Regions from separate parts of the Variovorax sp. PDC80 genome, predicted to be linked through region 1. Evidence: riboswitches for the same ligand, from Rfam matches in the RefSeq annotation. Region 1 holds a riboswitch; the other holds the start of a gene.

Region 1 (4,157 bases):
TCGCGATCGGCCTCGGGGCCGACCACCGTCTGCGCCGGCTGCACCAGGTCTCGGATGTGCAGCGCGCGCAGCCGCAACTGCTCGTCCTGCTGCTCGCGCCGGCGCAGCGTGATCTCGTACATCGAGCCCGCATTGGCCGAGCGCGCGACGAAATAGGCGATCACGCCGGCCAGCATCAGCGGCAGCATCACCTGGTAGTTGAGCGTCATCTCGAAGATCATGAGGATCGCCATCAGCGGCGCCTGCGTCGCGCCCGCGAGAAAGGCGCCCATGCCCACCACCGCGTAGGCCGAGGGCGCCGACACCGCATGCGGCCACAGCGCCTGCGCGGCATGGCCGAACAGCGCGCCCACCATGCAGCCGAAGAACAGCGCGGGCGTGAACACGCCGCCCACCGCGCCCGAGCCGGCCGTGGCCAGCGTGGCGACCAGCTTGGCCGCGAGCACCATCGCGATCAGGGTCCAGGTCCAGGGCGTGTGCAGCACCGCGTTGACCACGCTGTAGCCATTGCCCCAGACCTCGGGCCAGGGCACCGACACCAGCCCCATCGCGAGCCCGCCGAGCGCGAGCCGCCACGGCAGCGCGAACGGCAGCCGCGCGAACAGCGCCCGGCTGCCCTGCAGCGCGCGCAGGAAGCCCGCGGCCGCGAAGCCCAGCAGCACGCCGAGCAGCGCGAACAGCGGGATCTCGGCGCCATGCAGCTCGGGGAACACCGGCATCTGGTAGGGCGGCTGGTAGCCGGGCAGGGCGCGCATCACGATGTTGGCGACCACCGCCGCGATCAGGATCGGGCCCACGCTCTCCATCACGATCGAGCCGAGCACGATCTCGGCGACGAAGAAGGCGCCCGCGATCGGCGCGTTGTACGCGGCCGTGAGGCCGGCCGCCGCGCCGCAGGCCACCAGCAGCCGCAGCCGCTCGACCGGGAAGCGGAACACCCGGCCCAGCAGCGAGGCGGCCAATGCGGCGAGCTGCACCATCGAGCCCTCGCGGCCGATCGAGCCGCCGGTGCCGATGCTCACGAGCGAGGAGGCGCTGCGCACCAGCGTCTGCGTGACCGGGATGCGGCCGTCGCCGAGCACGATCGCTTCCATGTAGTCGGAGGTGGCGCTGCGCACCGCGACGCGCTTCGCGAGCACGAGCAGCCCGCCGGCCACCAGGCCGCCCGCGGCGGGGAAGGCGATGCGCGCCCACCACGGCAGCGCGCGCGCCATCGCGACCAGGCTGTCGCCGGGGCCGAGCACCAGGTGCTCGAAGCCGCGCAGCGTGGCGCGGAACAGTTCGGTCGCGAGCGTGCCGAGCAGGCCGGCGACGATGGACCACAGCAGCATCGACTGCCAGCCCGAGACGCCGAACAGGCGTTGCAGGGCGGAGCGCAGGCGCAGCAGCAGCGAGGAGCGCAGGGTCATGCGGGGCGGTGGTGATGGCATCCCATAGCCTGTCGATGTTAGTGCGCGGGACGCGGCGAACGTCGGGCGCACGCAACTTTCGACTTAAAGCGCGTGGCGCAGCGCCTAGAATCTCGCCCGTTGGTGCCTGCGGCGTGGTTCACGCGCCGCGGTTCAACGGGAAGCAGGAGTGAAGGGACCGGCCGCGCGCCGGCACCGAAGCCGCCTGCGCTGCCCCCGCAACGGTCAAGCAGACGGCGCCGCAAGGCGCCACCCTCTCCACACGAGCCACTGGGCGCCCTGAAACAGGCGCCTGGGAAGGCGGCGAGGGCCGGTCTGCCAGCCCGGATACCGGCCAACAAGGCGGTTCGCGCATGCCCTTCGCTTCGTCGATGCATGCACGAGCCAATGGCGCCCCGGGCGCCGGCGGGGAGGCCGGCAAGGGGCATAGACGTTCGTTCGCTCATTCCATGATTTCCTGCGTTTCCTTCTCGCGCCGTTCGCGCGCTCGCGTTTCTGCGTCCTCCTTGCGCGCGCGCCTGGCCGGCCTGCCGCTGGCCCTGGTGCCGGCCTTCGGCGGCCTGCTGCTGGCCCAGCTGCCATCGGTCGCTTCGGCACAGCAACAGCCCGGCGTGCTCGGCGAGACGGTGGTCACCGCCACCCGCACCGCGCAGCCGCTGTCGGACCTGGTGGCCGATGTCTCGGTGATCGACCGCGAGACCATCGAGCGCAGCGGATCCACCGGCGTGGCCGACGTGCTCGCGCGCCAGGCCGGTATCCAGATCGTGCGCAACGGCGGCGTGGGCAACTCGACCAGCGTCTACATCCGCGGCGCCGAGACGCGCTTCACCGCCGTCTACATCGACGGCGTGCGCGTGGACTCGCAGGCCACCGGCGGCGCGGCCTGGGAAAGCATCCCGCTGGCGCAGATCGACCGCATCGAGGTGCTGCGCGGCCCGGCCGCCGCGGTCTACGGGTCCGACGCCATCGGCGGCGTGATCCAGCTGTTCACCAAGCGCGGCGAGGAGGGCGTGTCGCCCTCGATCGGCGTGGGCTTCGGCAGCCATGGTCTTTCGCGCACCGAGGCCGCGATCAGCGGCAAGGCCAATGCCTTCGACTATTCGTTCGGCGTGGCCCACGAGGAGAGCCGCGGCTTCAACATCCAGCCGCTCGAGAAGCGCACCTTGCCCAAGGACGGCTTCACCAGCCCCGATCGCGACGGCTACAACACCACCTCGGGCAATGTGCGCCTGGGCTGGCAGATCGCGCCCGGCCAGCGCCTCGAGGCCACCGCGCTGTCGAGCGACACGCAGGCGCGCTACGACGCCGCCAAGTCCGGCAGCAAGCCGCCGGCCTACTACCTCGACGACCAGAGCCGCAACCGGCTGCGTACCGGCGGCCTGACCTGGTCGGCGCAGTGGAACGAGGTCTACAGCACGCGGCTGCAGGTGACCGATTCGCAGTCGGTCTACAGCACCATGCCCTCGTACTACCGCACCGAGACCCGGCTGCGCGGCTACCTGTTCCAGAACGAGCTGCGCTTCGGCCCGCACCTGGTGACGGCCGCGCTCGAGCGCCGCGAGGACCGGCTCGAGAACGCGCCCACCAGCAGCACCGACAAGGGCCTGGCGCGCAAGCGTTCGCAGGATGCCGTCTCGCTCGGCTACGGCTTCGTGCAGGGCCCGCATTCGCTGCAGCTCAACGTGCGCCACGACGACGACAGCGAGTTCGGCGGCAAGACCACCGGCAGCGCCGCCTACGGCTTCGCGATCACGCCGAAGCTGCGCGTGACCGCGTCGGCCGGCACGGCCTTCCGCGCCCCCACGCTCTACCAGCGCTTCAGCGAATACGGCAAGCCCGACCTGCAGCCCGAGTCGAGCCGCAACGTCGAGCTCGGCCTCAAGTACACCGACGGCCCGACCAACGCGGGCATCGTGGTCTACCGCAACCAGGTGCGCAACCTGATCGTGTTCGACTCGACCGCCAAGGGCTGCGCCTCGTCCTTCGGCTGCTACGGCAGCACCGCGCGGGCGCGCTACGAGGGCGTGACGCTCTCGGCCGGCCACCGCATCGGCGACGTCACGCTGCGCGCCTCGCTCGACTTCCAGGACCCGCGCGACCTGGCGACCGACAAGCTGCTTGCGCGCCGCGCCAAGCGCTATGCCACGCTGGGCGCCGACTGGCGCCTCGGCGGCTGGACGCTGGGCGCCGAGGTGCAGACCTCGAGCCAGCGCTACGACGACGCGGCCAACACGCGCACGCTCGGCGGCTACACGCTGCTGAACCTCGTGGCCAGCACGAAGATCGTGCGCGACGTCGACCTGGTCGCGCGCATCGACAATGCGGGCGACAAGGACTACATGCTCGCGCGCGGCTACGTCACCGGTGGCCGCAACGCGTACGTCGGATTGAAGTGGACGCCCCAGTAAGCCAACACCTGCCTGATCGCGCGGCGAGCTGCGCCGCCGTGCTCGTGGCCGCGCCCGCCTCCGGGCAGGGCAAGACCACCGTGGCCGCCGCGCTCGCGCGGCTGCATGCGCGCCAGGGCCGGCGCGTGCGCGCCTTCAAGTGCGGACCCGACTTCCTCGACCCGCACTGGCTGCGGCTCGCCACCGGCGCGCCCGTGCATTCGCTCGACCTGTGGATGACCGGCGAGGCCGACTGCCGCGCGCGGCTGCATGCGGCCGCGGCCGAGTCGGACCTGCTGATCGTCGAGGGCGTGATGGGCCTGTTCGACGGCACGCCGAGCGCGGCCGACCTGGCGCAGCG
Region 2 (4,157 bases), on a different contig from region 1:
GCATGGCCTGCGACGTGCTCGCGCAGGTGCTGGCCTCGAACGTGCAGAGCCTGCTGGCGCGCGAACAGGCGGGCCGGGCCTCGAGCGCGGCGCAGCTGCGCGGCTCGCTGATCGAGGCCGTGCTGCATGCCGAGGACACCTTCAGCGCGCTGATCGGCCTGGCGCGTCCGCTGGCCGATGCCTTCGACGCGCAGGCGGCGGTCATCGCCGAGCAGTCGCGGCTGCACGTGGAAGGCGACATGCCGCGCGAGGCCGCGGCGGCGCTGATGCAGTGGCTCACCGCGTCGAAGAACGGCGACGAGATCGTGGCGCTGCACGAGCGCGAGCAACTGCCCGAGAACCTGCGTTCGCTGGGCGGCGTGTGGTGCGGCTTTCTCGCGCTGCGCTTCGATGCGATCGACAACGGCTGGCTGGTGCTCGCGCGCAAGGAACAGATCGAGACCATCAGCTGGGGCGGCAAGCCCGAGAAGCATTACGTGAGCGGCCCGCTCGGGCCGCGGCTCACGCCGCGCGGCTCCTTCGACGTCTGGAAGCAGACGGTGCGCGACACCAGCGTGCCCTGGGGCGCCAACGACCTCGACTTCGCGCGCCAGCTGCGCGACGAGCTGATCCGCGCCAGCGCGGCGCGGTTGGCCGACACCTACAAGGCCCGCACCGAGCTGCTGGCCGTGCTCGGCCACGACCTGCGCGACCCGCTGCAGTCGATCACGATGGCGGCCAAGCTGCTCGAACGCAGCCTGCCCGACGGCAGCAACGCCGGCGCGCGGCTGGGCCAGCGCATCCAGACCTCGAGCAGCCGCATGGCGCGGCTGATCGGCCAGGTGCTCGATGCCTCGCGCCTGCAAAGCGGCATGGGCCTGCAGATGGTGCCGGCGCAGATCGACCTGGCGCGGCTGCTGGAAGACGCGGTCGACGAGTCGCGCACCGCCTACCCCGGTTCGCAGCTCGAACTGGAGGCGCCCAAGACGCTGCCCGTGCTGGCCGACCCCGACCGCATGGCGCAGTTGATCGGCAACCTCGTGAGCAATGCGCGCCACCACGGCCTGCCCGGCGAGGCGGTGCGCGTCCGGCTCGAGCAGGTCGACGCGCACGTGGTGTTCAGCGTGGCCAACCGCGCGCCGCCGATCGATGCCGCGCTGGTGCCCGACCTGTTCAGCGCCTTCAAGCAGCGCAGCGTGCCCAACGAGCGCAACAAGGGCGGACTGGGCCTGGGGCTGCACATCGCGCAGGCCATCGTGCGCTCGCACCGCGGCAGCATCGGCTATGCGCACGACGACGGCTACGTGGTGTTCACGGTGCGGCTGCCACACACGCCCACGCCCTGAGCTTTTCGCGCCAGGCGGCGCAAGACCCGCTCCTATAATCCGCCCCGCCGGCCGATGCAAACGAAAGCATCACCCAAGCCGGCGTGCGCGAAGGTGCGCCGGTCCCTCGACCGGCGTTAAACGGGAAGCAGGTGACGAGCCCCACAGGGCCCCATTCCTGCGCTGCCCCCGCAACGGTCGGCGGATTCGCGGTCCTCACAGTCGATGCCTTCGCGGGCACCGGCGGCCACTGTGCCTCGGCATGGGAAGGCGAGGATCGCGGCAGCGAAGCATCGCTCGATGCCTCGCTGCGCTCCGCAAGCCCGGATACCGGCCTTCGCCTCGTTCGGTCGCTGCGGGAGTGCAGGCAAGCCGGGCCGGTCACGCGTGGGCGCGGACCCGGTCGCTTGCAGCATCCATCGGCGCCCGGTTTGTTCTCATGGCCCGCGGGAGCGCGGGCCCGAAGGAAGCCCACGTGCGCAACATCTCCAGGCGCGGTCGCGTCAGACCCCACCAAGCCCTCATCGGATCCGGCGTCATGCTGCTCGCCTCGGTCGCTTCGGCGCAGGACGCCGAGGGCGCCGGTTCGCTGCCGCCCACCACCGTCAGCGACCGCAAGACCATCTCCACCGCCACGCGCCAGGAAGCCGACACGCTGCGGCTGCCCTTCGCCACCTATTCGGTCGAACGCGCGCAGCTCGACGCGGTGGGCGCCGTCACGCTCGAGGACACGCTGCGCAGCGTGCCGGGCCTGCAGTACGGCACGCAGGGCAACTACTACTCGCGCTTCGAGACCCGCGGCCTGCGCGACACGCAGGACGTGCTGGTGCTGATGGACGGCGTGCCGCTGCGCCTGCTGCAGGGCAATGCCGACATCACGCTGATCGCGCCCGACCTGGTCGACCGGCTCGAGTTCATCAAGGGCCCGGCCTCGGCGCTCTACGGCAAGAACGCGATCGGCGGCGTGGCGCAGTTCTTCATGAAGCCCGAGCGCGCGGGCGGCAGCCTCACGGCCACCATCGGCAGCTACGGCCGCCTCGACGGCAGCCTGCGCTACCGCTGGGACTTCGAGCGCGGCAACCTCTACATCGGCGTGGCCAACAGCGACTACAACGGCTTCCAGCGCGATGCCGGCCGCGCGCAGTCGGCCCTGCTGGTCGGCGGCGACTTCGCCGTCACGCGCAACTGGACCACCGGCTTCCAGCTCTACGACACGCGCGTGCGCGGCGACCGCGGCTCGATCGTGCCGCTGGTCAACGGCAAGCCGATCTTCGGCATCACGTCGCGCGACAACTACGGCATTCCCGACTCCTACGTCACGGGCGACTACCAGTCCTTCTCGTGGAAGAACCGCTTCGAGCTCGGCGCCGGCTGGTCGATCAACCACCTGAGCAGCTTCGCGCGCTACAACCGCTTCTTCGCGGGCGGCATCACCATCGTTCCGCCGCCCGCGGCCGTGAGCAAGGGCTACTCCGAGAGCTACACCGCCGACCGCGGCGTCTACCACGAGCTCGCGGCCACGCACCTGATGGCGGGCAAGGGCTGGAGCAACGAGTTCCAGGCCGGCTTCAACCTCGAGCGCGGCTGGCAGGGCCTCGATTCGCCGAGCTTCAGCAACGCGCCCACCTACCGCGGACCGTTCTACGGCATCCCCGTGAGCAACGTGCGCAACGATCCGCGCGGCGTGCGCGGCAGCATCACCTCCTCGCGCTTCGACCAGGAGGTGCGCAGCGTCTACCTGCAGGACCGCTTCGAGTACGGCCCGGTCGGCTTCACGCTGGGCGTGCGCCACGACCGCTTCGAGCAGACGCTCGGCCGCACGGGCACGCAGGTGATCTCGGCGCAGGAAGGCAGCCACACCAGCCCGCGCGCCGGCGTGGACTGGCTGTTCCTGCAGGGCGATACCTCCTCGCACGCCGTGTTCGCGAACTGGAGCGAAGGCTTCCGGCCGCAGGCCGTGGCGCTCAACACGCGCGGCGGCGTGGTGGTGCCCGACATCCTGCGGCCCGAGATCACGCGCAGCAAGGAAGTGGGCCTGAAGGGCCGCGCCGCGGACGACCGCTGGAGCTACCAGCTCAGCCTGTTCGAGGCCGAGAAGATCGACGGCCAGCGCTCCTACCGCAACGGCCCCGACTCCTTCGTCTTCAGCAACGCGACCTCGCGCACCAAGGGCATCGAAACCCAGTTGCAGTTCCAGCTCTCGCCGCGCTGGAACGGCTACCTGCACTACACCTGGCAGGACGCGCGGCTCAAGGACTTCCAGACCTACACCGACAGCGGCGCGCGCAGCACCAACTTCGGCGGCTACCGCGTGCGCATGTCGGCCCACAACATCGCGGGCGCGGGCCTGACCTATGCGCACGGCGCCTGGGCCGTGACCGGCACCGCGAGCTACGTGGGCAGCCGCTACCTCCGCGACAATGCGGTCAATCCGCAGAAGCTGCCCGGCTACCTGCTGCTCAACGTCGCCGTGGCCTATCGCGTCAATCCTTCGCTCACACTGCAGGCCGGGGTGAACAACCTAACGAACAAGTACTACATCGCCGACGACCTGTCGGCGCAGGAAGCCGGCAACGCCGGCGCACCGAGGACGGTGTTCGCCCGCGCGCGCTACACCTTCTGAGCGTGAACCGGCGCGACGCGATCCTCGGCATGGTGTGCATGACGGCCGTTCTGCCCGCGGGCGCCGAGGAGGCGCCATCGGGCGGCTTCCCACGCGAGCTCGTCGATGCGCTGGGCCGGCGCGTCGTCGTGCCGCGCGCACCGCGGCGCATCGTCGTGGTGTTCCCGAGCAACGTCGAGCTGGCCTGGGCCCTGGGCCTGGCCGACCGCGTGGTGGCCATCGGCGGGCGC

What was found. Region 1 has a riboswitch for cobalamin ahead of BM109_RS09620 (TonB-dependent receptor domain-containing protein). Riboswitches for the same ligand answer to the same signal wherever they lie in the genome.
Region 2: it holds a riboswitch for cobalamin, as region 1 does, so the genes downstream of both, BM109_RS33675 (TonB-dependent receptor) here and BM109_RS09620 (TonB-dependent receptor domain-containing protein) in region 1, are expected to answer to the same signal.

What each region holds. Positions count from the first base shown of each region.
Region 1 is NZ_FOWG01000002.1:877,382-881,538, reverse strand. Features, by position in the region: gene BM109_RS09625 (ClcB-like voltage-gated chloride channel protein) at 1-1,409, opposite strand, end outside; cobalamin riboswitch at 1,514-1,763, shown strand; gene BM109_RS09620 (TonB-dependent receptor domain-containing protein) at 1,859-3,817, shown strand; gene BM109_RS09615 (cobyrinic acid a,c-diamide synthase CobB) at 3,856-4,157, shown strand, end outside.
Region 2 is NZ_FOWG01000015.1:92,087-96,243, reverse strand. Features, by position in the region: gene BM109_RS33680 (ATP-binding protein) at 1-1,325, shown strand, start outside; cobalamin riboswitch at 1,400-1,658, shown strand; gene BM109_RS33675 (TonB-dependent receptor) at 1,843-3,927, shown strand; gene BM109_RS33670 (ABC transporter substrate-binding protein) at 3,930-4,157, shown strand, end outside.